One region of the Nonomuraea sp. NPDC049480 genome, then DNA from elsewhere that is predicted to be linked to it. Evidence: riboswitches for the same ligand, from Rfam matches in the RefSeq annotation. Region 1 holds a riboswitch; each other region holds the start of a gene.
The links. Region 1 has a riboswitch for cyclic di-AMP ahead of ACIBX3_RS12405 (CHAP domain-containing protein). Riboswitches for the same ligand answer to the same signal wherever they lie in the genome.

Region 1 (7,080 bases):
ACCTGCCGGCGCTGGTACGCGCGGTGGGCTACTGCATGCAGGCCGAGACCTACCCCGACCTGCGGCCGGCGAGCCTCGACTTCGACGCCCGCTACTTCAAGCGCAAGCGCCTGGAGACGCTGGGACTGGTGGCCAAGCCCACCGCGCTCACCCGGCTGCGCAGGAAGATCAGATCAGCCATCTGACGGCACGCGCCACGGGCTTCCCACCCGCGCCACGCGCGCTCACCTACCCGCTCGGGGCGAGCCGGGTCAGGTGAGCGCGCGCAGGTAGCGGCGCACGCGGCGCTTGGCCTTGTAGCCGGCCCGCAGCATCGTGGGCGGCACCTCCACCCGCAGCCTGGCGCGCCGCCGCGCGGCAGCGTGCTCGGGCCCGTCCAGCAGCGACTTGGCCGACACCCGCGGCCGGGAGATCACCAGCCCCGTCAGCAGCCCCGCCCAGTCGTCGCGCTCCACCGGGTGGAAGTAGTTGGCCGCGCACCACGCGGCCGAGGCCGTGCGGAAGTCGCCGGCGGCCAGTTCGTCCAGCGTTCCCAGGAGGTCGCTGCCCTCGAACACCAGGTTGATCATCTCGGCGCTCACGCCGAAGTCGCTCAGCACCAGCGACGGCACGTCCAGCGCGATGGCCTCCAGCGCCGCCGTCGAGCTGACCGTGACGAACCCGGCAGCCTGCGACAGCTGCTCGTGCATCGGCCCGGCCGCGAACGCCAGCCGCCCCGGCTCCCCCATCTCCCGCCACAGCCGCTGGTAGTGGTGACGCTCGTTGTGCGTCTGCCGCTCGTCCTCCAGCGCCCGCAGCTTGACCACCACGTCGAGATCGGGCCGCTGCCGGGCGAGCCCGGCCAGCGCCAGCAGGATCGCCTCACGCTGCCCGCGCTCGCGCGGCACCTTGGCCTGGGTGGCGAACACCACCCGGTTCCCGCCCCGCGCGGCCGCCTCGAACCGCAGGAACGGCAGCCTGGCCAGGCCCAGCGCCCCTCCCCCGCCGAGCCGCCGGGCGATCTCGGAGAACTCTTCCACCTCCCGCTCGCTGTGCACGACGAACAGGTCACAGCCGCTGCGGAACAACCACGCCTTCTCGGTGGCGGGCACCGAGATGCCCGGCAGCCCGCTGACGAACACCGGGCGCGGCCGCAGGCCCGCGAGCACCTCGGCCACCAGCACGTCCACGACCGGGCCCGTGCAGGCCACGAGGATCACGTCGGGGCGCATGCGCTCGGCCGCCCGCCGCACCGACCGGGCCGACAGCACCGGCGGCGCCTCCCGCCCACTCACCGCGGCGGCGATCTGCTCGGCCGAGGGCGCGATCGGTGTACGCACCACCACCAGCTCCGTCTCGCAGCCCGCGGGCAGATCGGCGAGCAGGCAGGCCGCCCACTTCAAGTACGAGTCGGAGTCGGCGACCGCCAACACTTTCAACCGGACACTCCAGTCAGATGCGAGCGAAGGGCGGGAACCGCCCTGCTGGTCCACCAGTCTTCGGGAACGTCCACGGGCTCGACGGCGACACCGCGCGGGCTGAGCAGCACCCGCAGCGAGGTGATCGCGGTCGAGGGGAGGCTGAGCACGCGCTGGCCCTGGTCCAGGCCGCGCAGCGTCAGCTCGGCGGGGATCCCGGCGTCGTGCACGGTGATGCCGGGCCGCTCCCGGATCAACGCGACGTCCACGGGGTCCTCGCGGCGGTGCGGGTAATAGGCGACCGGCTCCTGGGAGGCCAGGTTCGTCAGCCAGGTCAGGTAACGGTCGCGGTGCACCAGGCCGTTCCTGACGAGCGAGGTGCCCAGGACGACGGTGCGCTCGGCGGGGCCCTCGGCGCTGGGCGGCTGGGAGCGCAGCCAGGCGAAGTCGTGGCGGACGAGATGCACCCCGGCGCGGCGAACCGCCTCCTCCAGCTCCTCGTCCACGTCCAGCGCGGTGAAGACGGAGACGTTGCTCAGGCGCAGCCGCAGCGCGGCCGCCAGGCCCAGCGCGGCCCGCAGCTTGGTGGGCTGCGCACGGGCCCGCAGCAGCGGCTGGTACGGCCCCGCGGCCAGCAGCTCCAGCAGCCGGATCGTGGCCAGCCCGTCGTCGACGATCACGATGCGGCCCGGGTTGGAGATGAGCCAGCGCAGCTGCACCTTGCCGGAGAACGCGTCGCCCACGGCCTGCACCCGGCGGGGCATGCGCTCGCGCGGCTCGGCCAGCTCCAGGCCGTCCGGCAGGGCGAGGGAGCGCAGCTCCTTACGCGTGGCCTTCAGCGGCCGCAGGCCCGCTCGCGGTACGACGGCCGTCGTGGGCCCGAGGAGCCCGGCATGGTGGGCCTCGACGGCGCACAGCATCTGGAGCGGGGACTCCACCCAGGCCGACGCCTGTTCGACCACTCGTTGCCCTCCCAGCCCGCTGATGGCCCGTTCATGACCGCTCCAAGGTAGCCCCGCCGCCTTAAGCCGCCCGGAACGCAACGTGAACAGTCAACTGTCACCGGCTGTACGGTGCCGCCCGGCCGGGCGGAAACGCAAGTGGCCGCCCGATCGCATGCTTGCATGGCCGTTATGAGGGCATCGGCTAGCAGGGGTGGGCGTGAGCCGGAGCCGCACCACCGACGGCAAGCCCTTCCGCTTGGCGGGGAGCGGCGGATCGCCGTCGCGCACCTGCGACATGGCCCATCACCTATTGTCACCAACCTCTTCCATACTGTTTCGAAAGGAGGCGTGGCGCTTCCTCCCGGCCCTGAAGCCGAAGGACCGGATTCCGCGCCACAACTCAGATGAACTCGCTCATGCTCAACACCGACGGCGTGCAGATCCCGCAGCTCGGGTTCGGCGTCTGGCAGATCCCTGACAACAAGGCCGAGCAGGCCGTGCGGACCGCCTTCGAGGCCGGTTACCGGCACGTCGACACCGCCGCCGCGTACGGAAACGAGGAGGGCGTGGGCCGGGCCGTGCGTGCCAGCGGGCTGCCGCGCGAGAAGGTGTTCGTCACCACCAAGCTGTGGAACGCCGACCACGAACGCGCCGAGCAGGCCTTCGACGAGAGCCTGGCCAGGCTGGGCCTCGACTACGTAGATCTTTTCCTCATCCACTGGCCGGTCCCGAAGCGAGACAAGTACGTGCAGGCGTGGAAGGACCTGGAGAAGATCTACCGTGACGGGCGGGCCAAGGCCATCGGCACCTCCAACTTCACCGTCGAGACCCTCACCCGGCTGATGGACGAGACCGGCATCCGGCCGTCCATCAACCAGATCGAGCTCCACCCGTACCTGCAGCAGCGCCAGATGCGGGCCTTCCACGAGGCCAACGGCATCCTGACCGAGGCGTGGAGCCCGCTGGGCCAGGGCCAGGGCCTGCTCGACGACCCGGCGCTGCGCGTGCTGTCGGACAAGTACGCCAAGACGCCCGCGCAGATCGTGCTCCGCTGGCACCTGCAGCTCGGCAACGTCGCCATCCCCAAGTCCGCCGACCCGTCGCGGATCAAGGAGAACATCGACGTGTTCCGCTTCATCCTCGACGCCGAGGACATGGCCGCGATCGGCGCGCTCAACCGGGGCAAGCGCATCGGACCCGACCCCGATACGTTCAGCATGACCTGAGACGTCTACGATCTCGCTTTGTGCGAGATTTTGCGTGGGGCATAGCGGCGACCGGCGGCATCGCGCGTACCGTGGGGGCGGCCATCGCGGCCGAGCCGGGGATGCGGGTGGCCGCCGTCGGCTCCAGGAACCTCGGCCGGGCGCAGGCCCTGGCCGCGACGCTGGGCGCGGAGTCGGCCTACGACTCCTACGAGCGGCTGTGCGCCGACCCCGCCGTGGACGCGATCTACGTCGCGACTCCGCACGCCCAGCACCTGCAGGTCGCCGAGGCCGCCATCGCCGCCGGCAAGGCCGTGCTGTGCGAGAAGCCCCTCGCGGCCACGGTGGACGACGCCGAGAAGATGGTGCGCCTGGCGCGCGAGGCCGGCGTGTTCCTGATGGAGGCGATGTGGATGAGGTTCAACCCCCTCATCCGGAAGATCGCCTCCGACGAACGTTTCGGCGAGATCCGCTCCGTGCAGGCGTCGTTCGGCTTCAGCATGCCCTACGACCCCGCGCACCGGCTGTGGGCGCCGGAGCTGGGCGGCGGCGCGCTGCTCGACCTGGGGATCTACCCGTTCGGGCTGGCCCAGCTGCTCCTCGGCATGCCCTTGGAGATGCAGGTCACCGGCTCTCTCGCCCCCAACGGGGTGGACGCGGAGGCCGCCGGGATGCTGCGCTACCCCGGCGGCAGGCATGCTCTCGTGGCGACCTCGTTGCTCGGGAATTACCCGAACCAGGCCTGCGTTGTGGGCACACAGATGCGGGCGGACATCCAGGCGCCGTTCTGGGCCCCGCAGCGGATCCTCCTCACCGGGCCCTCCATGGAGCCGGAAGAGCACCTGCTCGATCCGGCGGACAACGGATACGCCGGGGAGCTCCGCGAAGTCCGCGCCGCGACGGCCGAAGGCAGGACCGAAAGCTCGATCATGCCTCTTGATGAATCCCTTGCCATGATGGGGCTTCTGGCCGACGCTCGCAGGCAGCTCGCCTAGCTGGGCGTTTATGTAGTTGTAATCTTCTTGCCGCATGTATTACCTTATGGGGCATCTCGCGGCATACGTCCGGTTTGTCCGGCTATGTCTGACCATCGCACGAAACATCACAGGACCCACCTGTGACCGCTGAATCCGCCTGCGTGCGGAACCGGGGACCCAGTCCTTTGGGGCGAATCGGCACTTCGGTGCCGTAGGGCAGCTTCCACGCCCGAGCCCGTCAGCTAACCCGGTAAGCGGCATGGAAGCAAGGAGTAACCCCCTCGATGGCCAAGTTCCGTATTACCGCTGCGCCGAAAACCACGATCGCCCGCGCCATGATCGGCGCGACCGTCCTCGCCTCCGCGTTCACCGCCCACGCCACGTCGCAGGCCTATGCCGAGACCGTCGAGCAGCCGATCATCGCCGCCGACGACCATGCCGGCGTCCAGGCTCCCAAGGCCGACGAGACCAAGGTCAACGTCACGGCCGCGCAGGTCCTGGCCCTGGCCAGGTCCCAGGTCGGCACCACCGAGAACGCCGCCGGCGGCGGCACCCCGTACCAGCAGTGGTACGCCGCCTCGCAGCGCGCCGCCGAGACCATCGCCCGCGACGGCGGCGAGCGCGCCGCCTACCTGAACGCCCCCTGGTGCGCCATGTTCATCTCCTGGCTGGGCGAGAAGACCGGTGCCCGCCCGACGGTCGGCTGGGACGCCTACACCGTCACCTACGCCAAGTGGTTCAGGGCCAACAACCGCTTCGGCACCCTCGCCAAGCCCGGCGCCGTGGTCTTCTTCTCCTGGAGCGGCAGCAAGGACCTCCGTGACATCAACCACGTCGGGATGGTCGTGAAGGACAACCAGAACGGCACCATCTCCACCATCGAGGGCAACACCGGCAACGGCCGGGTCGAGGAGCGCATCCGGCCGACGTCGCAGGTCGTCGGCTACGGCTACCCGCAGTACGCCGCCTGACCACACACGACGAAACGAGCGCGCGCCCCGCACGGGGCGTGCGCTCGTCGCGTCTCAGCCGTCCATGAGGGCGAGGTATCCGTCCTCCAGCGTGGGCTCGACCAGCCGGGCGCGCGGGTCCGGCGGCGCGGCCGCCACCACCCGGTACCGCATCCCCGCCCCTTCCGGCAGCGCCGGCACCACCCGCCCCGTCACGGGCGCCGGGCCGGGCGTGGTCACCGTCCACACCCGGTGATACGCGTGCGAGACCAGCTCGCCCACCGTCCCCTGGAACGCCGGCCGGCCCTGGGGCCGGCACCGCCAGCGACCGGTTCACCCAGGAAGTGCCAACCCGCACGCGGCGCGGCACAAGAGCAATAACTACCGATATTGATCAAGTCACTTGATAACTGTAGCCACTCGCCGCACGGAGATCATCCTGAAATGATCTCTGAAGCGTTGTCAAGATCGAGAGGAAGTCTGACATGCGTGTACGAGCAGCGTTGGTAAGCGCAGGAATCACCGCCCTCGCCCTCTCCGGAATCGCCCTCCCCGCCCAGGCCGCCGCCTGGGAGCCCCACTCCCGGTACGGCAGCTACAGGGCGTGCGTCGACGCCGGTCAGATGTACGTGCGCGAGAACTACGACGCGTACAAGTGCACCGAAGGCCCCGGCTACTACCAGCTCTGGCTCAAATAGCCGCCCGGCGGGCCGGGCCCTCGGCGCACCCGCGCTGAGGGCCCGCTCACCCCAGGAAGAAGCGCGCCAGAGCGCCGGCGACCGCGCCCGGGTCGTTCTCCATCGGAATGTGACCGGCACCTGGGACGCGCACCAGAGAGGTGTCCGGCATCTCGGCGGCGAACCGCTCGGCGTACCGCACCTCCTGGAACGTGTCGTCCTCCCCCCACACCAGCAGCTTCGGCGTCCGGTCACCCTTCAGCGCGGGCACCAGGTCGAGCGTGTAGCGGCCGTCGGCCGCGCCCGCCAGCGCCATCCACGACCGCCGCACCCGCGCGTCGTTCCACGGATCCAGGTAGTCGGCCAGCTCGGCCTCCGTCGCGGGACGGTGCAGCGCCGTGCTCACGGCCGTACGGCGGGCCGCCAGCAGCTCCTCCGCCGTCACCGCCGCCACCACCTCCGGGTCGCGGAACCGGGCCACGCCCGGCACCGGCCACGAGTCGTACGTGACCGAATTGACCAGCGCCAGCCGCCTCACCCCGACCTCGCCACCGGCGAGCAGGTGCTGGGCGACGGCGCCCCCGATGTCGTGCCCCGCCACGGACAGCGGCTCCTCCGCCCCCAGCGCCGCGGCGAACCGCGCCACCCACCCCGCCAGCGCCGGCACCGCCGCCGTCTCGATCGTCAGCTCCCCCTCGGACCGTCCCAGCCCCGGCAGGTCCACCGCCACGGGACGCAGCCCCGCCGCCGCCAGCCCGTCCATCACCGGCTGCCAGACCCGGCTCCAGTACGTGCCGTGCACCAGCAACACCACCGGACCCTGCTCGCCCGCCGCCAGATAGCTGGCCTGCCGCCCGTCGACCTCGATCGTCATTCGCTCCGTCATGGCATAACCATCGGGTTCTAATACATCGGTGGTCAAATACCACT
Region 2 (7,080 bases), on a different contig from region 1:
AGCCCGGTTACCCGATCCCATCAGGCACGACTGTCCAACGAGTCACGCGATTCGCGGAGGCGCGCACACGTGGAGGCGCGGCATTGTGCGGCACATGCCCTGGGGAGCGGGTTTTGCCCGGCGCCACACGGGCGGGAGTCGAGATCGCGGATTAGGGCCACTCTCAACAGAGATCCCTGGTTTTCCGCGGCGCACGGGGAGACCCGCATACCTCATTCAACGTATGGTGGACCGTGTTCTGCGGGCCGCCACAAGTAGCGGATCCACACTTACGTTCCGTCGGCGGATCCGGGCAATGCCCGCCACATCGCCGGCATCGTCGCTCCGCCATCCGCAAGCGCCGCTCTCACGGAACGGGCCACGCGCGGGGAATCCCATTCGGGCACGCGCAGCGCGACACCTTCACATATGCGGGCGCTCGCCGACGAAACAGCGCCAGGCACGGGCCTCGGCACATGGCCAAAACGCCCGCATATGGACTGTCAGAGATCACCCTCCGGGTGTTCCAGCATTCGGAATACCCTGGAGACGATCATGCGCTTATGGCGGTCGCCGGGGTCCAAGGCGAACGGCATAAGCGCATGGTCGAGAGTCGACTCTGTCAGTGGGCCGCCTCGTACTTCTCGACGACGGTGGAGGCGATCCGGCCTCGCTCGCTGACCGGGAGCCCGTGGGCCTTGGCCCACTGACGGATCTCGGAGCTCTTCTCGCGGCTCATCGCACGGTTGCCACCGCGACCACGACGACGCGTGGAAGCGGCGCCCGCCCGGCGCGCGCTCTGCACGAAAGGCGTGAGCGCGTCCCTCAGCTTCTTGGCGTTAAGGTCGCTGAGGTCAATCTCATAGGACGAGCCGTCAATAGCGAAGCTGACCGTCTCATTGGCCTCGCCCCCATCGAGGTCATCGATGAGAATCTCCTGGATCTGCTTGGCCATGTACGCAATCCTTTCGCGGGCATTGTTTCATTCGCCTGCCCAAACATATACCCGGAAAGGCGCTGAGACAATTCAGCACAGCGGGGATTCGGCTGACTGGCCGATCAGTTCTGCTTCTCGGCGGGCTCCTGCCCCTTAGGACGCCGCCCGGCGGCGTCCGATCGGAGGAACTTCACTAGCCCAAAGATGAACGCTCCGGCGACCACGGCCGGTGGGATGAGCGCTGACAATACGTCTGTTAGGGCTTCCATTCGTCCTCGCCTCCACGGCTAGCGGGGTTTCGGCGGCGCTATAAGCGCCTCTGCGCGGCCTGGAGGAGCGCGGCCCCCATGCAGCACGAGGGCGGCTACCGCCCGCACCCGACCATAGCGGCACACAGATGCCCTGCGCGTGCAGGGGCACCAACATCCGGCAACCCGGACGCCCCATAGCCTAATGCCAGTCTCTCCAGGCTCCTTACCGGATCAACCGAAAAATTTTGCGATAAGGCGTCGGCGGCAGGCGTGCCAAGCCTCACCTAAGATCTTTAACCACACGCGTTCCGGCCAGCCTGTCGTGCGGCCCGCGCTCCAGCGGCTTGTCGATCAGGATGAGCAGGCCCACGCCGAACAGCAGCATTCCAGCCAGGAGATTGACGACCGGAATGCCCATGAGCACGAGCGGCCCTGGATAGACGAGCGCTCGTTTCAGCGCCGCCCCCGGCGGAAGCTTCCGCGGCGCCAGGCGAATCCGCATGATCGCCTTGCCGAACGTCCGGCCGTGCCGGGAATGAGCGTGCCAGTCGTAGCAGGCATAAGCCAGTCCCGCGCCGAACCAGGCGCACACGCCGGGCAGCCGGCCGTCGAACACGTCCAGCATCCCGACAGTTCGGAAGATGCCCCACAGCGCGATGAACAGAATGTAATAGAAGACCCCGAAGACGAGCGCTTCAATCAGCCGGGCGGCGAGCCGTTCCCACCATTCCGCCGGCAGCGCGTCCGCCCCCGGCGACGTCCCGGCCATAACCTCCACCTCACGTCATCGGTGTGCGGTCTTCATCATTTTGGTACGGCCCGGGGGACAAAACATAGGGGCCGGCGGGAAGCCGGCCCCTATGTTTACGCTTCGCGTGGACTACTTGATCTTCACGACCACGGTCTGCGCGAACTTGTCGGCGAACGTCTGCTGCAGGGGCTTGTCCCACAGCATGGAGGCGCCGTTCAGGGCGCAGACGAGGCCGGCGAGCACGGGTCCGAGGGGCAACCAGTACAGCAAATAGCCGCCCCACGTCACGGCCGCCCGCTTGAGTGCCACGTCGTTGGGGATGCCGCCTTGCGGCACCGTCCCGCCGACCTGCACGACCTTGATGCCCATGATCATCTTGCCAAGCGTCTGACCCCTCATCTTGTGCATGAGGAAGTCGTAGCCGACATAGACGACCGTGATGATGATCGCCATGATGATGCCGAGGACGAACGAGCCGATCAGGCCCGTGGAGGCGCCAGTGGCCGAGTTGTAGCTCGCGAGCAGGACGGCGGTGAAGATGGCCGTCAGCACGACCATGGCGATGCCGAAGATGACTCCGTCGACGATCCTCGCCACCAGCCGCTGCCACCACTCCGCCAGCGGAGCCGGCGCGCCCGGCGGCTGCATCCCGACCGGCTGGCCGTAGGGCTGGCCGTAGCCCGGCTGCCCGTAGGCGGCCTGCTGCGGCTGCCCGTAGGCCTGGCCCTGACCGTACTGCTGCTGGTCGCCGTACTGCTGCTGACCATACTGCGGCTGGGCGTATCCGGGCTGGGACTGGGGCTGCTGCCCATAGCCCTGCTGCGGCTGCGAACCATATTGCTGCCCGTAGCCCTGCTGCTGGCCGTAGCCGGGCTGGGACTGTGGCTGCTGGCCGTAGCCCGGCTGGGACTGCGGCTGCTGGCCGTAGCCCGGCTGCTGTTGGCCGTAGTCGGGCTGGGACTGAGCCTGCTGACCGTAACCCTGCTGCTGGCCGTAGCCCGGCTGGGACTGCGGCTGCTGACCGTAGCCCTCCTGCTGAGCGCCGTACTGCCCGGAGGCGGGCTGCTGGCCGTAGCCGGGCTGGGACTGGGGCTGCTGCCCATAGCCCTGCTGCGGCTGCGAACCATATTGCTGCCCATAGCCGTGCTGCTGGCCGTAGTCCGGTTGGGACTGTGCCTGCTGACCGTAGCCCGGTTGCTGCTGGCCGTAGTCCGGTTGGGACTGCGCCTGCTGACCGTAACCCTGCTGCTGGCCATAGCCGTGCTGCTGGCCGTAGTCGGGTTGGGACTGAGCCTGCTGGCCGTAGCCCTGCTGCTGGCCGTGCTGGGGCTGGGAGTACTGCTGTTGCTGCTGCCCATAGCCCTGCTGACCGTACTGGGGCTGCTGACCGTAGGGGTCGTCCGCCCGGTAGCCGACCACAGTCGCGTCGGGATCGGGCTCGCCAGGGTGGCGGCCCGTGTTCTGCTGCCCGTAGTGGGGATTGCCGGGCGCAGAATTCTCGCCGGATTCGTCCTGTGGATACGGCGGCTGTCCGGTGCTCACCGTGTCACCTCGCTTCGAGTGCGCATGTGGCACGTGTCAGGACACATGCCCTGTGCTGCCCAACGTATCGACATAGGTATCAACAATCACCTTTCCATCTAGTCAAGGTCCGCGTCACCCGATGTCAGGTGGAGCAGCATGCGGGTGTTGCCCAGGGTGTTCGGCTTCACGTGTTCCAGGTCGAGGAACTCCGCGACACCCTCGTCGTACGAGGCCAGCAGTTCGGCGTAGACCTCGGGTGAGACCGGCGTGCCCTGGATCGGGCGGAAGCCGTGCCTGGCGAAGAAGTCGACCTCAAAAGTCAGACAGAATACACGCTGCAGCCCCAAATCCTTCGCCTGCTGTATGAGCGCCGAGACGATCCGATGGCCGACGCCTCTGCCTCGGCACTCGGGGTCGACGGCCACCGTGCGGACCTCGGCGAGGTCCTCCCACAGGACGTGGAGCGCGCCGCAGCCGACGACCCGCCCGTCCAACTCGGCGACCCAGAACTCCTGTACGTCCTCGTACAGCGTCACCGTGGTCTTCTCCAGGAGGCGGGGACCCGCGCCCGCGTAGGTGTCGACCAGGCGCCGGACCATGCGTACGTCGGGCGTGCGGGCACGCCGGACCACGACCGCGGTCTCGGGCACTGTCAGTTCGGCCACCTGCTCCATGGCTCTCCAGAGTACAGATGTCATTACGGCTCGGCCCTAACTCCCACGTCTGGCCCCATCCTGTGACATGTCACGGTCAACCCAGGCCTGGGCTCGGTCTCTCCTGGGCCCACGGCAGAACCGAGGACAAAGAGGACATAAAGTCTGTTCTGCACGATAGATCACGAGATCACCCCGTGACCCTTCAGTTGTGAAACCTCTACAGATCGAGCAGTTCTGGTTGAGCACGAACCCGGAGTGCATTAGTGTCCAGCGACAACGTTCCCCGCGTGTAGCGCGCGGGCGACACGCCCAATTCCCGTAAGGGGAGCCGGGGACCCGCCGGTGGCGACCCTCCGAACGCCACCATTGGGGTGAATCCGAGTTCTTCGGTAGGGCTGCTCCGGCCCGAACCCGTCAGCTAACCCGGTAGGCGGCAATGAGAGGAGCTCGGTTGGTGAAGCGCAAGAACCGTGGGGAGAAGTCGGCGGGCACGAACGCCCGCCCTCCGGAACGAGCCTGGCGCCGCCTAGGTGTGGCAGGCGTCACAGTGGCCGCGCTCCTGTTCGCAATCCCCATGGGTCCGGCGTCCGCCGACCCGAAGCCCTCGCTCAAGGATCTCTCCGAGCAGGTCGAGAAGCTGCATGTCGAGATCGAGACGCTGACGGAGCAGTACAACGGCCAGCGGGAGAAGTACAAGACCGCGCAGAAGGCCGCCGACGCCGCCCAGAAGACGCTGGCGGACAGCGAGGCCGATCTCGCCGCCAAGCGCGCCAAGGCCGTCCTGCTCGCCCAGAACGCGTACATGACCGGCGGCCTGAGCAGGGCGCTGGCGTTCACCTCCTCAGGGGATCCGGAGAAGTTCCTCGACCAGGCCGCCACCACGTATGCGCTGGAGGTGGAGCAGGGCGAGGAGTTCAACCAGCTCGCCAAGGCCATGGACGCCGCCACCCGCGCGAAGGCGGGCGCCCAGACGCGCATGGAGGAGCTGCAGAAGATCGTCGACGAGCTCGACACCAAGCGGGACAAGATCACCAAACTGGTGAGCAAAGCGGAGAGCAATCTGTTCAGGCGCGCCATGGGCGAGGCCGGCCAGTCCGGCAGCCGCGCTGTGCGGATCAACCTGCCGATCCCCGGCAACGGCAAGGCGGCCCAGGCCGCGAGGTGGGCGCTCACGCAGCAGCTCAAGCCGTACGTCTGGGGCGCCGAGGGCCCCAGTTCCTACGACTGCTCAGGCCTGGTGATGGCGGCCTTCCAGCGGGTGGGCATCTCGCTGCCGCACTACACCGGCAACCAGTGGACCGCAGGACGGCACATCTCCAAGTCCGAGCTGCGCCCCGGCGACCTCGTGTTCTTCTACAGCGATCTGCACCACGTCGGCATCTACCTGGGCGGAGGCATGATGGTGCACGCCCCCCGGACGGGTGATGTCGTGCGCGTCGCGTCGATCGAAAGGCGGCCGTACGCCGGCGCGGTGCGCATCGCCGACTGATCGTCAGATCAGCTGGCGGCGAGCTGCCCAGGCCACGGCCTCGATGGCCGTGGCCACGCCTATGCGGTCGCAGATGCCCCGTAACCGCCGGCGTACCGTCCGTCCGCTGATATCCAGACGTCTACCCACTCGATCGACCGTAACCCCTTTGGCAAGCTCCGCCAGTAACGCCAGATCCGCATGGCTCAGCTCAACGCCTTCAGTGAGCACATCCATCGGGAGCCCTCCCCCCCAACAGCAGAAATCGGACCGCACAACGGGCCGAAGCCGCTCGTCTCGCAGACGGTAAACGCATCCAGGAAAGGTCGTCAAGCGTGATAATCGCCTCCCTTGACGAACGCTATTGACATGATCCCTTATATGTGACGTACTCGCCATATGGTGACGGGACCCGTGGCGCGTGATGAGCGATCTCATTGATCAGCCCGGCGCATCGTACCCGCCGTCGATGGGCCCGGTCGACGTTCTCGGCTTCGATCCCTACGATTCGGATTTCCCGCGTGAACCGTACGCGTGCTATCGCGAAATGAGCGCGCGGAGCACGGTCTTCCGTACCTGTGCCGGATTGCTTGTTGTCACCACCCATGAGCATTGCGGAGCGATGCTCCCCGACCCCCGCTTCGGGCATGGATCCGACCCGCTGGCCAGAAGAGACGCAGGTCAGCCGGTCGAGTCGTTCCTGCGGACGGACCCGCCCGACCACACCAGGCTGCGTGCCCTGGTGAGCAAGTCGTTCACACCGCGCGTGCTCGAACGGCCACGCCCCCGCATCGAAGAGATAACCGCCGAACTGATCGGCGCGCCGCCGGATGAGGCGGACCTGGTTTCAGCATTCGCCTATCCGCTGCCGATCATGGTCATCACCGAAATACTCGGAGTGCCTCCGAAGGATCAGGAACGCTTTCGCGGCTGGAGTGAAATTCTTGCGCACGGCCTTGACCCGATGCTTACAGACGAACTCGTATCGGAAACCGGCCGGGCCGGAAGGGAGTTTCGCGGCTACTTCCGCGGCCTCCTGGCGATCAGGCGGGCACGGCCGGGCTGCCGTCGCGGCTCAGGCGCTGACGGCGTCGTAGCGCTCCCTGGCTTGCTCCACATCCTCGATGTGCGCCTCGGCCCAGCTCTTGATCGCGGCCACCAGCGGCATCAGGCTCTCTCCCAGCGGGGTGAGCTCGTAGTCCACCCGTACCGGCACCGAGGGCGTGAGCGTACGGGTGACCAGGCCGTCCCGCTCCAGGCCACGCAGGGTCTGGGTGAGCATCTTCTGGCTGACGCCCGCGATGCGCCTGGCCAGATCGCTGTAGCGGCACGGCCCCCGCTCCAGCGCGGTGAGCACCAGCGTGACCCACTTGTCGCTGAGGCGGTCGAGCAGCTTTCTGGAGGGACACTGGGAGAAGTACGCGTCGAACGCCTGCCTGGCCACCTCGCGCCGCTCCGCCGCCGTCTTCGTGGCCATCCGCTCGCTCCTTACGGTTTGTTACGCACTTCCAGGT
Region 3 (7,080 bases), on a different contig from region 1:
GGGGCCGAGGACGTCGAGATCTCCTGCGAGTTCTGATCCGAGCGCACGGCCGCCCTTGCCGGTCCGGACAGGGGCGGCCATGCCGGCCTGGGCGTACGCGAACCTGCAGAACCGCTACGTCGCCGAACGCAGGTTCGCCGAGGCGGACAAGTACACCGACGAGGGGCTCGCGTACTGCGGCGACAACGACATGACCTCCTACCAGAGCTGCCTGCGCCTCAGCCGGGCGGCCTGGGGAACAGCGCACGCCGGCGGCGGGCTTAGGGGCGCGCCTAACGGACGTGTGCGGGGGAAGGGCGTCGGTTATGGCATCGCTTCCAGGAGTGCCCGAGTCGTACTGGGTTGAGTCGACGGCCGCGACGTCGTTCCCGTCGCTTTCGCAGGACATCGCCGCCGATGTTGCCGTTGTCGGTGGCGGGATCGCCGGGTTGTGTGCGGCCTGGGAGTTGTCGCAGACCGGCCGCTCGGTCGTGGTGCTGGAGGCAGACCGGATCGCCGCCGCCGTCACCGGTTACACCACCGCCAAGCTGTCCGCTCAGCACACGCTCATCTACGACCGGTTGCGCAAGTCTCATGGGGAGCAGGCCGCCTGGCTGTATGCGAGTTCGCAGCAAGACGCGGTCGAGCACGTGTTCGCCACCGCGGCCGATCTCGATATCGACTGCGACCTGGAGCGCCTGCCCGCCTACACCTATGTCGAGCCCGGCGAGCAGACCGAGCAGATCACCGCCGAGGTGGACGCGGCCCGGCAGGCCGGCCTGCCCGCCTCGTTGGTGACCGAGACGGGTCTGCCCTTCGACGTCGCGGCCGCCGTCCGGGTGGAGAACCAGGCGCAGTTCCATCCCCGCAAATATCTGCTCGCCCTGGTCCGGCAGATCACCCGCAGCGGCGCCCGGGTGTATGAGCGCACCCGGGTGATGGGGCTGGAGGAAGGCGAGCCGTGCCGGCTGGCGTGCGAGAACGGCACCACGGTCACCGCCGCTGATGTGGTGGTGGCCACGCACTACCCGGTGTTCGACCGGGCGCTGCTGTTCGCCCGTCTGCAGCCGCGGCGTGAACTCGTGGTGGCGGCTCCCATCCCAGCTGAACAGGACCCTGGCGGTATCTACATCACTACGCAGCACAACACTCGGTCGATCCGCACCACCCCCTACCGCGATGGGCGGCGCCTGCTCATCATCACCGGTGAGATCGCCTCCCCAGGCTCCGGCGACGCAGGCGAACGATTCCACCGGCTCGCGGCCTGGACCCGCGAACACTTCACCGGTGTGAACATCAGCCACCGATGGGCGGCCCAAGACAACGCCACCACCGACCACCTGCCGTATGTGGGGCACTTCCACCCCGGAGCCGAACACGTCTACGTCTCCGCGGGATTCAGCGGCTGGGGCATGAGCAACGGCGTCATGTCCGGCAAACTCCTGGCCGCCCTCATCACCGGCCAGGACCTGCCGTGGGCCAAGCTGTACGACCCCCGGCGGCTCCACCCCCTGCGTGAGGCCGGCCCCATCGTGAAACTCCAGGCCAAGGTCGCACGCCACTTCATCGGAGATCGCCTGCGCTCCACCCACGCCGATTCGGTGGCCGACATCCTCCCGGGGGCAGGTGCCGTGGTCCGCATCGGCGGGCAACGTTGCGCCGTCTACCGCGACACGGCCGGCGCCGTTCACGCGGTCTCCGCCACCTGCACCCATCTCGGCTGCATCGTGGCCTTCAACCAGGCCGAACAGACCTGGGAATGCCCCTGTCACGGATCCCGCTTCGCCACCGACGGAGCGGTTCTGCACGGCCCGGCCACCCGGCCACTGGAACCGATCGACCAGGACGAACCGACGTGAGCTTCCTCCTGCTCCACGGGATCAGGCCGCCCGTCAGTTGACGATCCGAATCTCGGCGGTGAGGGCTCGGCTGGTTAGCTCGTCGAGCTTCCGGGTAGGCGCAATCTCGTACAGAGATGTTCGAGTTATGTGACGGAGGTCGGCATGTCGGAGCGGACCGCGATCGTGATCGGTGGTGGGATCGGCGGGCTCGCCGCGGCGGCAGGGCTGTGCCGTGCCGGGTGGCGAGTCACCGTCTTCGAGCAGGCGCCGCGGTTCGCGCCGGTCGGGGCGGGGATCGCCCTTGCTCCGAACGCGGTCCGGGCGCTGGACTGGCTCGGGGTCGGTGACGCCCTGCGGGAGTGCAGCGTGGCCACCGGCGCCGCCGGGGTACGCACACCCTCCGGGCGGTGGCTGCTGCGTACCACCGTCGAACAGCTCACCGCCCGCCACGGCGTTCCCGCGTACGTGCTGCACCGGGCCGACCTGCACCGGATGCTCGCCGAGGCGTCCGCGCGAGCGGACCTGCGCACCGGGCACCGGGTCACCGGCGTGGGAGGCGGGGAGGTGCGGTTCGTCGCGGACGGGCGGTCCGGGACGGCCTGGGCCGATCTGGTGGTGGCCGCCGACGGGGTGCACAGCCTCACGCGCCGGGTGCTGTTCCCCGGCCATCCTGGTCCGGCGTACGCCGGGGAGATCACCTGGCGCGGCCTCGCCCCGGCGGACGCGGCCCCCGCCGGCCTGCCCGGAGCGTTTCAGACCTTGGGGCGCGGCCAGGGGTTCGGGGCGCTGCCGCTGGCGGACGGCCGGGTGTACTGGTTCGCCGACCGCACCGCCCCGGAAGGTGCCCACACCGGCGACGACCTGGCCGCCGTGGCCGCCCGGTTCGCCGGCTGGCACGATCCCGTTCCGGCCCTGCTGGCCGCCACCCCACCGGATGCGCTGCTGCGCCACGACATCTACCACCTGGCCACGCCCCTGCCCAGCTACGTCGCCGGGCGGGTCGCGCTGCTCGGCGACGCCGCCCACGCCATGACGCCCGCCCTCGGCCAGGGCGCCTGCCAGGCCCTCGAGGACGCGGTCGTGCTCACCGCGCTCGCCGCCGGCTCGGCGGACCTGGCCACCGCGCTGGCCGCCTACGACCGTGCCCGCCGGAGGCGTACCCAGGGGCTGGTCCGCGCCTCGGCCAGAGCGGGCCGCCTCCTCAACCCCGGGAACGCGCTGGCCGCCCAGGTGCGTGACGTGGTGACGTGGGCGCTGCCCACCGCCGCGTTCCTGCGCGCGACCAGCGGCACTTTCGGCTGGCAGACGCCCGCCCGGCCCCACCTGACGAGCCCGACCGGCTCCACCCCTTGACGGAGACGCCGGAGCGCCCACGTCGCGCCGCCCGGGCGGCTCTGGCCGCGACCGCCCCGCTCAAGTGAGTACTTCGCACCCGTGCCTGACTGTCCCGCGTGCGATTTGAGTGAGTTGAGAGGCGTTTGTGCGCAAATTGGCCAACGACCGATATGTCGCCCTGCCGTAAAGATTCCTCCAAGCCCAGGTCAAGTCATGCGTGCCGCTCTGCAAGCGACGAACTTGCCCGCGAAATGGCGGATCCCTTGCCGGAAGCGGGGTTCCGGAGCCGCCTGGAGGGGCGAACTCGGCGACTGCCGGTTTGTCCACTTGTCAGTATTTTGGTTGATGCATTATGTTGTGCACCATACGTCCGGTTTATCTGGTCGTTACTTTGACCTCGCATACATCACAGGTCTGTCTGTGACCGCTGAATCCGCCTGTGGGCGGAACCGGGGACCCAGTCGTTTCACTTGGGGTGAATTGGCACCGAGGTGCCATAGGGCAGCTTCCATGTCCGAACCCGTCAGCTAACCCGGTAAGCGGTATGGAAGCAAGGAGAACTCCCTACCGATGGCCGCCCATCGTCTTACCCCTGCCCCGAAGACCGGCATCGCCCGAACGGCCACTCCCGGCATCCTGGCCAAGTACGCTGCCGCCGCGCTGCTGGCCGTGACCACCGCCGTAGCCGGTGTGTCCGTCGCCGGTCCCGCGCACGCCGACAATGACAAGCTCGTCTACGGCCAGGACGTCTCCAACTATCAGCCGGCGCACGACTGGGCCGCCAGTGACGCCAAGTACGGCATCGTCAAGGCGACCGAGGGCACCTCTTTCATCGACCGCGCTTTCGTTCGTCATTGGGATGAAATGGCCCGGCTGAACATCGTCCGTGGCGTCTACCACTACGGTCACCCGGGCAACGACCCCGTCGCCGAGGCCGACTTCTTCCTCTCCGTCGTCGACAAGCAGCCGGGCAAGACCGGTGACCTCCTGGTCCTGGACCTGGAGACCACCGACGGCAAGTCCGTGGCCGAGGTCAACGCCTGGGCCAGGAAGTGGCTGGAGCGGGTGAAGGACAAGACCGGCATCACCCCGCTGTTCTACTCCGGCTGGAACTTCGCCGGCACCTACGGTCAAGGCCTCGGCCAGTATCCGCTGTGGGTTGCCCACTACAGCAAGGCAAGAGGCGCGGTCACGCCGCCCGCACCGTGGAAGACGTGGACCATCCACCAGTACACCGACAGCCCGGTGGACCAGAACGTCACGTCTGTGAGCCTGGACCAGCTCCGCGCCTTGGGCCGCAAGTAACGGAGTCCCTGGTCGCGCGGCACGCTCGTGCGTGCCGCGCGCCGCCCCCCAGTGCTGCGTACGCATTGCGCCCGACCGGTCTTCTCAAAAGTTCCGTCATCCGGGAATACCCCTAGGGGGTATGGATGCTTGAGGGGGCGTCAGGCCTGCTGGAGCGGGATTCCGGACAGGCGCTCGTCTTCTTCAAGGAGACTGCAATGAGAAAGCTGCCATTGGCGATCTGGGCGATGGTCGTCGGAGCGTTCGCGATGGGCGCCGACGAGTTCATCGTCGCGGGAGTCGTCCGCGAGATCGCCCAAGCACTCGATGTCACGATCGGTGCCGTCGGCGCCTTAGAGAGCGTGTACGCCCTCGGCGTCGCGATCGGCGCCCCCGTGTTCACCGCGCTGGGCACCAGGTTCGGCAGGCGGTCGATGCTCCTGACCACCACCGGGGTGTTCCTGCTGGGCAATCTGCTGTCCGCACTCGGACCGGCGTACGGGACAATCATGGCCGGCCGGATCGTGTCGGCCATGGCCCACGGGGCGTTCCTCGGCATCGCCGCCGTGTACGCCGCCGAGCTGGTCGAACCCTCACGCAAGGGACGCGCGGTGGCCATCGTCTTCTCCGGGCTGACCGCCTCCACGATCCTCGGCGCGCCGATCGGGGCCGCGGTCGGCCAGGCGCTCGGCTGGCGGTTCACGTTCTGGACCCTCGTGGTCTTCGGCGGGATCGCGCTTCTGGGCCTGCTGGCCTCGCTCGGCCGTGCCGCTCCCGCGACGCACGCTCACCACGACCACGCCGCTGAGGCTCACGAGGGGCATCACGGGCCAGGTCACGGCACTCAGAACGCCGCACAGCACGGCGGGGACCACGGTCCGCAGCATGGTGCGGAGTTCGAAGGGCTCGACGCCCACGCGCTGGCCCACCTGGGCGGCGGCGGACAGGGGCCGACCATGCGGGAGCAGCTGGCCGCGCTACGCCGCCCCGCCGTCTGGGGCGCGCTCCTGACCACGATGCTCGGCTACGGAGGCGTCTTCACCAGCTACGTCTACCTTGCTCCGCAGATCACCGAGGTGACCGGGTTTGAAGCGGGATGGGTGACGCCGCTGCTCCTGCTGTTCGGGATCGGCCTGTTCGCCGGCAACCACCTCGGCGGCAAGCTCGCCGACCGGGCCGTCATGCCTTCCGTGATCGGTACCGTCGCCGCTCTGGCGGTCACCTTGTTCGCGATGACGCCGGCCATCGAGAGCAAGCCGGCGACTGTCGCCATGATGCTGGTCTTCGGCACCGCAGCCTTCGCCGTGGTCGCCCCGCTACAACTGCGGGTCATGACCGCGGCGGGCCACGCACCCGACGTGGCGTCAGCCGCGAACATCTCCGCTTTCACGCTGGGCAGCGCCATCGGCATCTACCTGGGCGGCGAAGCGATCGACGGCGGTCTCGGCCTGAGCTCGGTCAATTGGGTCGGCGGCCTGCTCACCACGGCCGGGCTGGCGACCGCTCTGGCCACGTGGGCGCTGCTGGACAGGCGCCGGCAGCCTGATCACCACGATCACCAGGCACCGGTCACGACCACGCACCACCACCACTGAAGGCACGACACGAAGGATCTCCCCGCGCACGGCTGCGGGGAGATCCGCCGTCCTGCCCATCACCCGGGAGCGCGGCTCTTCAGCGCAGCGACTGGGCGAAGTGGAACAGGCCCGCGGGGTCGTAGGCGGCCTTGACTTCCCGCAGCCGCGGCAGGTTGCTCCCGTAGTACGCCTGCGCCCAGTTCTCCAGGTCGGCGTCGGGGTAGTTGGGGTAGACCGCGCCTGAGGCCCACGGCGACACCTGTTCCCACGACCGGCACAACCAGGCGTGCGCGTCCCGTCTGCGGCTGTCAGTGGCGCGGAATCCGACCTGGACGGCCTGCTTGAGCAGGAAGCGCGGGGCGCGGTGGACGAAGGCACTCGCGTCGGGGGCGACACGGGCGATGGCACCCGCCCAGGGCACGAATTCCAGATCCCGGATCTCGCCGTACACACGGTCGGCGGCCAGCCGTCCCAGCAGGTCCTCGATGGCCGCCCGGGGCAGGTGCCCGTCGAAGAAGCCCGACTTGTTCAGCCGCAGCCCGGGCCGCTCGCCGTACGGCAGCTCCGTGACGGCGCCCGACCCGCCGTCGGCGTAGGCGTGGTGACAGGCGGCCGCGGCGCCCTCCAGGCGGGTGAGCCGGAGGCGGTCCAGCGGCACGAGGTCGCCGACCAGCTTCCTGGCCTGCTCGTCCGGGCCGGCGACGATGCCGAAGAGCACGGCGTAGGGCGGTTCTTCCGGCAGGTCGCCGGAGATGACCGCGATTTCCAGGTTGACCTCGTCCGGCGCCTCGGGCGCCCATTGCTGCCATGCGTCGACGAGATCGGCGGCGCGGCCGAAGTCGCAGATGGCCTGGACGGCGGTGAGCGGCACGATGGGCCGGGTGCGCAGCGTCATCCGCGTGACCACGCCGAAGTTTCCGCCGCCGGCTCCGCGCAGCGCCCACAGCAGGTCCTCTCCCGCCTCGACGCGCCGCCCGTCGGCCAGGATCACACGCGCCGCCAGCAGATGGTCGGCGCCGAGCCCGTACAGGCGGCTGAACACGCCGTATCCGCCGCCCAGGACC
Region 4 (7,080 bases), on a different contig from region 1:
CACGTACCTGACGCAGATGTTCAGGGGGGAGGAGCGATGACACTGACCGCGCCCGCCTCCGCTCCCCCGGCGCAGACGCGGCAGGCGCCGTCGCGGCGGCGGATGCGGCCGCTGCGGATCCTGCTGCACTGCTTCCTGGCGCTGGTGGCGCTGGGGTGGCTGCTGCCGCTCGCGCTGGCGGTGTACGCGTCGCTGCGGCCGTACGACGAGACCGCCCGCCTGGGCTACTTCTCGCTGCCCGAGCACCTCACGCTCGACTACTACGGGCAGGCGTGGAGCCAGGCCGAGCTGCCCCGCTACTACCTCAACACGCTGATCATCGTGGTCCCCGGCGTGCTGATCACGTTGTTCATGGCATCGTTCACAGCCTTCGCGATCGCGCGGCTGCGCATCCCGGGGCGCAAGGCGCTGCTGATCGTGTTCACGGCGGGCAACCTGCTGCCGCCGCAGGTGCTCATCACACCGCTCTACACGCTCTACACGCTGATCCCGCTGCCCGCGTGGCTGTCGGACTCGCAGTCGCTCTACGACTCCTACCTGGGGCTGATCCTCATCCACGTGGCGTTCCAGTTCGGCTTCTGCGTGTTCGTCATGGCGAACTTCATGAGCACGATCCCCAAGGAGATCAGCGAGGCGGCGCTGGTGGACGGGGCCGGGGTGTGGAAACGTTACTGGCGGCTGACGCTGCCGCTGTGCCGTCCGGTGCTGGCGGCGCTGTCCACGTTGCAGTTCACCTGGATGTACAACGACTTCCTGTGGGCGCTGGTGCTGATGTCGTCGGGCGACAAGCTGCCCGTCACCTCGGCGCTGAACAACCTGCGCGGCCAGTTCTTCACCGACTACAACCTGCTGGCGGCCGGGTCGGTGCTGGTGGCGCTGCCGACGCTGATCGTGTTCCAGCTGCTGCACAAGCAGTTCGTCGCCGGGCTCACGCTGGGGGCGACGAAAGGCTAGGGGACCGCCAGAAGGGTGTGGAAGCGGGCCGCGACCTGCTCCCACGCCCACTCCCCCGCGATCCAGTGGCGCCCGTTCACGCCCATCTTGCGGGCCTTCGCCGGGTCGCTCAGCAGCTCGACGATCGCCTGCGCGATCTCCGCCTGGTCCTCGCCGTCCACGACGATCCCGGTCTCGCCCTGCTTGACGGCGTCGGGCGCGCCGCCGGACGCCCCGGCCACCACCGGCAGCCCCGTCGCGGACGCCTCCAGGAACACGATCCCGAGCCCCTCCACGTCCACCCCGCCCCACCGGGTACGGCACGGCATCGCGAACACGTCCGCGGCCGCGTAGTAGCCGGGCAGGGCGGCGGCCGGCACCGTGCCGGTGAACCTGATCGACTCGTGCCCGGCCGCCAGCCGTTCCAGCGTCCGCCGGTACGGTCCCCCGCCCACCAGCAGCAGCACGGCGTCGGGCACTGCCCGCAGCACGCGCGGCCAGGCCCTGATGAGCCGGTCCTGGCCTTTGCGCGGCACCAGCCGCGACACGCAGACCACGACCGGCCGGCCCGCCACGCCCAGCGCGGCCTTGGGCGCGCCGGGCCGGAACAGGCCGGTGTCCACGCCGGGCGCGAGGCGGACGAGCTTGGCCGGCGGGATGGCGGCGGACAGCCGCCGGCGGGTGTACTCGCCCAGGTACGTCACCACGTCGGCGTGCTCGCCGATCCGGCGCAGCACGGCGCGGAAGCCCGGCGCGCTCGCCCACGACGCCTCGTGGCCGTGGGTGAGCATCACCACCCTCCGCGCGCCCGCCCTGCGCAGTCGCGGCGCGAGCAGGCCGAGCGGGGCCGCCGCCCCGAACACGACGGTGTCCGCCCGGTGCTCGGCCACCAGCCGGGCCACCCGGCGCGCGACGGCCGGGGTGGGCAGGATGAGGCGCGTCGGGTGCCGCACCACCCGGTACGGCTGGTGCCGGTCGAACTCCTCGCAGCCCGGCCAGTCGGGGGCGTAGACGGCCACGCCCGGCGTGCGCAGCGCGAGCCCGTGCACGAACGACTGGATGCCGCCGGGCCTGGGCGGGAAGTCGTTCGTGACGACGACCACGTTGGTCACGGCACCTGTCACGGCACTGGTACGCCGTTCAGCTTCGCCCACGAGCGGGCCAGGGCGATGCGCTCGGGGCTGGAGGGATGGGAGGCATAGAGCACATATTCCACCGCATCCGGCGACAAGTCGGAAATATTGGTAACTGCCAGGCGTTTCTGCATCGCCACGAACGTGGCCGGGTCCCTGGTGAGCTCCAGCGCGTGCACGTCGGCCCTGGCCTCGATGTGGCGGCTGATCAGGTTCTGGGCCGGTCCCATGAGGAACGATCCCAGGCCCATCAGGCCGATGAGCGCGCCGACCGCGCGGGGGTCGGCGATCGAGGTGACACCGGCGCGGCGGCGTACCGGGCCGGACAGCAGGAACAGCAGGACCGCGCCGAGACCGGCGCCGAGACCGCCGATGAGCGTGCCGTAGAGCACGTCGTCGTATTTCGCGTGGCCCAGCTCGTGCGCCACCACCAGCTCGACCTCGGGCCGCGGGGCCTTGAGCAGGTTGTCGTAGACGACGATGCGGCGCGTGGCGCCGAAGCCGGACACGTACGCGTTGAGCGCGGTCGTACGGCGCGAGGCGTCGGCGACCAGCACGTCCTCGACCGGCACGCCGTCCCGCTCGGCCATGGCCAGCAGGCTCGTCCGCAGCGGTCCCTGCGGCATGGACGTGAAGTCGTTGAACAGCGGCTCGAACACCACCGGATACACGAACGACGCCACCACCGTCAGCGTGAACGCCCCCGCGGCGGCCGGGATCCACCAGCGCTTGACCCGGCGGGCCAGCGCGACGAGCGCGAACAGCATCAGGGAGAGCAGGACCACCTCCACACCCGTGCCCTTGAGCCGGTCGCCGGCCCAGGCCGCCCAGTCCTGGGTGGACAGGCCGTAGTCGCGCAGGATCATCTCGAACCACATGCCGATCGGCCACCGGATCAGCTCGGTGAGCGCGGTGATGACGAGGACGCCCAGGATCATCCGCACCCACCGGGGGCCCTTGAGCCATCCCACCGCCTCGGCGCCGATCGGGGTGGCCGCCAGGAGGCCCGCGATGATGAGCGTGAGGGCCAGAGAGAGGTAGCTCGGGAGGGTGGTGGCCGCGTCGAACGCCTGGGACCTGGCGATCTCGGCGGCGCTGAAGTCGCGGGCCGGGTCCGGCGGTCCGGTGGCGATCACCCGCCACGGGGTGCTGAAGGCGGCCACGGCCAGGATCACGGCCCCCAGCACCAGGAGCACGATCGCGGCCTGCCGCCGCAACCGGCTCTCGCCGGCGTTCGCGCCGTCCCCTGGGGCCACGTCTCCGCCCTCGGCCGGGTCGCTCGAGTCCGGATCCCCGGCGGGGTCGCTCGAGCCCGGATCCCCGGCCGCGGGCCCGGGCTTGCGGATTTCCTGTCGTTCGCTCATGCGCCTCCCCCTTTTACGCGAGCTGGTCTCGCACGTACGCGCGCCACCGTGCCGTCAGCGTGCCCACGGAGAGCCCCAGCGAGGCGAGCGCCCGATCGACGCCGGCCGCCTGGGCATCACGGTAGAGCCTCACCAGCGTCTCCTCACCGAAGCGGTCAGCGAGGAAGCGACACGCCAGCCAGGCCTCCTGGTACGCCCGTGCGAGCCGTACGGGGTCCCGGCCGTCCGCCGCGAAGGCCGCAGGTCCGGGCAATTCGCTCGGGAGCCGCCCGGCGTGCACCTCTTCGGCCAGTTCGGCGGCGGCGGTCCGCAGGGGGAGGCCGGCGTCCCGGTAGCCGACGTAGTCGGCGAAGCCCTCGTACAGCCAGATGGGCAGGCCGTCGGTGCCCGCCACGACGTGGGTGAGCTCGTGCGCGAGCACGACGTCCTTCCCCGTGGAGTTGAGCCGGGCGAAGACCTCGGGGACGACGATCACGCGGCCGCGGCCGGCCACCGCGGCCAGCCCGTCGAGCCGTTCCACCCCTGCCAGGCGGGCGGCCTCGCGGGCGGACTCGGGGACGACGACGAGCGGTCGCACGGGGACGCGGAGGACGTCCGAGACCCGGCGCCCGGCGGTGTCGGCGCGGCGCGCCAGGTCGCCGAGGGCGGGGGAGGCCCGGCGGCCGACGACCACGGACCGCGTTCCGCGGGCCACGACGGCTTCCTCGCGCCACAGATCGCGCGCTTCAGGGGGAAATCCGGGGATGGGGGCGCTGGCGGGGACGAGGAGCAGGAGAGCGGCCACCACGGCTCGTCGGCTCACCTGCTGGGACACGATGCCCGATCGTAGTCCGCCGCGCCGGAGGACCCCGGAAATGGGACCGCCCCGCCCGATTCCTCGGGCGGGGCAGTGTCACATGCCGGGACGGACCGCGCCGACGAACGACGACTTGCGCCATCCGCTCAGCTTGACGACTTGCACCCGTTTGCCGCTACTCGGCGAGTGCACCATCTTGCCCTTGCCGACATACATGCCCACATGGCCGAGCCCTCTGAAGAACAGCAGGTCGCCTGGCTGGAGATTCCTCCAGGAGACCTTGTTCCTGATGCGGGCGAACTGGCTGGCCGCCACGCGAGGGAGCGTCACCCCGGCCTTCTTCCAGGAGTACTGGGTCAGACCGGAGCAGTCGAACGAGCCGGGACCTTCGGCGCCGTAACGGTACGGGTCACCGACTTGACTCTTGGCCACGGCCACGGCCTTGCGGGCCTTCGATTGCTGCCGAGCGATCCTGAGGGCCTTGGCAGACTTCGCGGACTTGGCGGTGGAGGCCGCCTTCGCCGTGGTGGTCCTGGCCGAATCGCTCGTCGTTGCCGCCTCAGCCGTTGGGGCATGGAGGATCAGACCTCCGGCCGCCACGGTCATCGTGAGCGCTACACCACTCAGGGCAAGGCGGGACAGGCGGGGGTTGTGCAGAGAGGTAGACAGGATGTCTCCTTGGGACTTCCACGAATGCCTACCGGGTTAGCTGACGGATTCGGGCCTGGAAGTAGCCCTACGGCGCGTTGAGCGCCGATTCACCCCTGATCCCGGGGGAACGGGATCGTTGGTTCCCCGGCTCCGTGCCTCCTGGCTGCACGGACTCGGCGGGCCGCCGCCTGTTCAGGTGTTCTCAATGGGGATGCGCGGCGGCGACCGGCGGATCTGTATCTGTCTCACATCGGAGGTCCGATGTCGGTTCGCGGTGACATGGCTTGTCGCCGCGAGGCCAGAAGCTACGCCGAAACGTCAAGAATCAGCAAAGGGCGAGTCAGGTTGTAAAGATCAGACAGGGGGTCTTGTCAGATTTGAAACCCCTGCTGGAACACCAGGTTCCGTTACGCAAATGTGACTCTGCTCACAATTGCCGGACCACCCCTCTGTAAGGTCCCGATTGCCCCTTTTGTCACACCTTGCGCGCCGTCACCCTGAACCCCGTCGATGGGAGCGTTCCATCAGAGATCCGTTCCCGTTCGATGCGGTAAAGGTCATTGAGGAGCGCAATGCTGCCGTTTGTCACCTTTCCGCCGATATATCGCCACAAGTACGGTTCTCGCCTCAAGCTCGTGATCTCGAACCGCTCGGCAAGGGCGGCGATCATGCCGTCCGCCGGCGTGTGATCCACGTGCGCCGCGCGCCACCGCTCGGCCGGGTCGCCCCCGGGACCCTCCAGGGCGGGCGGGAAGTCCGCCACGCCTGCGGCAGACAGCAACGATCCGGTATCGTAGAACCAGACGGCCGCGGCCCGGTCGGCCCAGTCCCACGCGAACTCGTCCACGACCAGCAGCCCGTCCTTTTCCAGCAGGGCGGACACTCGATCCAGCGCCGCCTCCAGCGGATGCACGTGATGCAACGAGAGCGACATGACGATCACCTCGAACAACGATCCATCGTCGTAGCCGGGATAGCAGGCGATGTCGGCTCGTAGCGCGGGGACGCCGGCCGCCCGGGCCGCCTCGACGGCCTCCTGAGAGATGTCGATCGCGGTGACGTCATGGCCCCGTCTCATCAGCTCGGCGGCCAGCTCGCCGCGCCCGCACCCGGCGTCGAGCACCCGTCGTGGCCCCTGTGGGAGCACCTCGCTCAGCCATGTGTCCTGGTGGTTGTCCATCGTGTCCATAGATGGAGCATGACGGCGTCGAGCCATGCGCACCACTGCGGGTTGGGCATGTTACCCATAAGCTCGACGCATGCTTGATCTATGGTCGCTGAAGGTGCTGACAGAGGTCGGGAGGCTGGGTTCGTTCTCAGCCGCGGCCGAGGAACTGTCCATGACGCAGCCCGCCGTGTCCCGGCAGATCGCCACGCTGGAGCGTCAGACGGGGGTGCGGCTGTTCGAGCGGCTGCCGCGCGGGGTCCGGCCGACGGACGCGGGGCGGGCGGCGCTGGAGCAGGCCGGCGAGGTGCTCAGGGGAATGCGGCTGTTCGAGACACGCATGCGGGCCTTCGCGACGGCCGAGGCGGGCCGGGTCAGGGTGTCGGCGTTCCCGAGCGCCGCGACCACTTATCTGCCCGAGCGGTTCCGGTCGTTCGCGGGCCGGCATCCGGGCGTCGAGCTGTCCCTCACCGTCCGGTCCGGGGAGCACGACCCGTGCGCGGCCGTACTGGACGGCGATACGGACATCGCCTTGCTGACCTCGTGGGACGTGGCCGGTGCGACAGGTGTCGTTCTGACGCCGGTGCACGAGGACGAGCTGCTGGTCGCGCTGGCGGCCACTCATCCGCTGGCCCAAGGGAGCCGGGTGCGGCTCCGGGATCTGGCGGCGGAGCCGTGGATCGACGGCACCCACCCGGACTGCCTGGGGCCCATCTCGCAGTTGGCGTCGGCCCTGGGAGGGACGCCTCGGATCAGCCATGTGTGCGACGACTGGAACGGCCGGCAAGGCCTGGTGGCGGCCGGTGTGGGCGTGATGCTGTACCCGTCGATCGCCGGCTACTCCGCCGCCCGTCCCGACATCCGCCTCCTCCGCCCGTCCCCGTCCCTCCCTTCCCGCACCATCCTCGCCGCCGCCCTCCCCCCGACAGACCGCCCTCCAGCGGTCTCCGCCTTCCTCGCCGCCCTCACGACCCCCGAACCGACCGCCGCCCGGGTCCCGCCGCGCCGCCGCTCCCGGTAGCGCGTCCAGAGCCCCGG

Region 2: linked by a shared signal. The riboswitch ahead of ACIBX3_RS28035 (NlpC/P60 family protein) and the one ahead of ACIBX3_RS12405 (CHAP domain-containing protein) in region 1 are both predicted to bind cyclic di-AMP.
Region 3: linked by a shared signal. The riboswitch ahead of ACIBX3_RS33620 (glycoside hydrolase family 25 protein) and the one ahead of ACIBX3_RS12405 (CHAP domain-containing protein) in region 1 are both predicted to bind cyclic di-AMP.
Region 4: linked by a shared signal. The riboswitch ahead of ACIBX3_RS17720 (C40 family peptidase) and the one ahead of ACIBX3_RS12405 (CHAP domain-containing protein) in region 1 are both predicted to bind cyclic di-AMP.

Annotation. Positions count from the first base shown of each region.
Region 1 is NZ_JBITMD010000003.1:575,498-582,577, reverse strand. It holds gene ACIBX3_RS12430 (polysialyltransferase family glycosyltransferase) at 1-185, shown strand, start outside; gene ACIBX3_RS12425 (DUF6716 putative glycosyltransferase) at 252-1,412, opposite strand; gene ACIBX3_RS12420 (hypothetical protein) at 1,415-2,359, opposite strand; gene ACIBX3_RS12415 (aldo/keto reductase) at 2,746-3,567, shown strand; gene ACIBX3_RS12410 (Gfo/Idh/MocA family protein) at 3,588-4,541, shown strand; cyclic di-AMP (ydaO/yuaA leader) riboswitch at 4,659-4,795, shown strand; gene ACIBX3_RS12405 (CHAP domain-containing protein) at 4,808-5,494, shown strand; gene ACIBX3_RS12400 (hypothetical protein) at 5,549-5,755, opposite strand; gene ACIBX3_RS12395 (hypothetical protein) at 5,959-6,171, shown strand; gene ACIBX3_RS12390 (alpha/beta fold hydrolase) at 6,218-7,036, opposite strand.
Region 2 is NZ_JBITMD010000010.1:105,641-112,720, reverse strand. It holds gene ACIBX3_RS28055 (Lsr2 family protein) at 602-934, opposite strand; gene ACIBX3_RS28050 (RDD family protein) at 1,448-1,936, opposite strand; gene ACIBX3_RS28045 (RDD family protein) at 2,048-3,460, opposite strand; gene ACIBX3_RS28040 (amino-acid N-acetyltransferase) at 3,559-4,116, opposite strand; cyclic di-AMP (ydaO/yuaA leader) riboswitch at 4,395-4,546, shown strand; gene ACIBX3_RS28035 (NlpC/P60 family protein) at 4,553-5,587, shown strand; gene ACIBX3_RS28030 (LuxR C-terminal-related transcriptional regulator) at 5,591-5,803, opposite strand; gene ACIBX3_RS28025 (winged helix-turn-helix transcriptional regulator) at 6,642-7,043, opposite strand.
Region 3 is NZ_JBITMD010000013.1:206,504-213,583, forward strand. It holds gene ACIBX3_RS33600 (hypothetical protein) at 1-36, shown strand, start outside; gene ACIBX3_RS33605 (hypothetical protein) at 80-346, shown strand; gene ACIBX3_RS33610 (FAD-dependent oxidoreductase) at 306-1,838, shown strand; gene ACIBX3_RS33615 (FAD-dependent monooxygenase) at 1,983-3,173, shown strand; cyclic di-AMP (ydaO/yuaA leader) riboswitch at 3,571-3,712, shown strand; gene ACIBX3_RS33620 (glycoside hydrolase family 25 protein) at 3,726-4,460, shown strand; gene ACIBX3_RS33625 (MFS transporter) at 4,658-6,034, shown strand; gene ACIBX3_RS33630 (FAD-binding oxidoreductase) at 6,114-7,080, opposite strand, start outside.
Region 4 is NZ_JBITMD010000005.1:353,946-361,025, reverse strand. It holds gene ACIBX3_RS17745 (carbohydrate ABC transporter permease) at 1-40, shown strand, start outside; gene ACIBX3_RS17740 (carbohydrate ABC transporter permease) at 37-954, shown strand; gene ACIBX3_RS17735 (glycosyltransferase family 4 protein) at 951-2,045, opposite strand; gene ACIBX3_RS17730 (M48 family metallopeptidase) at 2,054-3,430, opposite strand; gene ACIBX3_RS17725 (hypothetical protein) at 3,444-4,244, opposite strand; gene ACIBX3_RS17720 (C40 family peptidase) at 4,323-4,832, opposite strand; cyclic di-AMP (ydaO/yuaA leader) riboswitch at 4,906-5,066, opposite strand; gene ACIBX3_RS17715 (class I SAM-dependent methyltransferase) at 5,353-6,066, opposite strand; gene ACIBX3_RS17710 (LysR family transcriptional regulator) at 6,137-7,063, shown strand.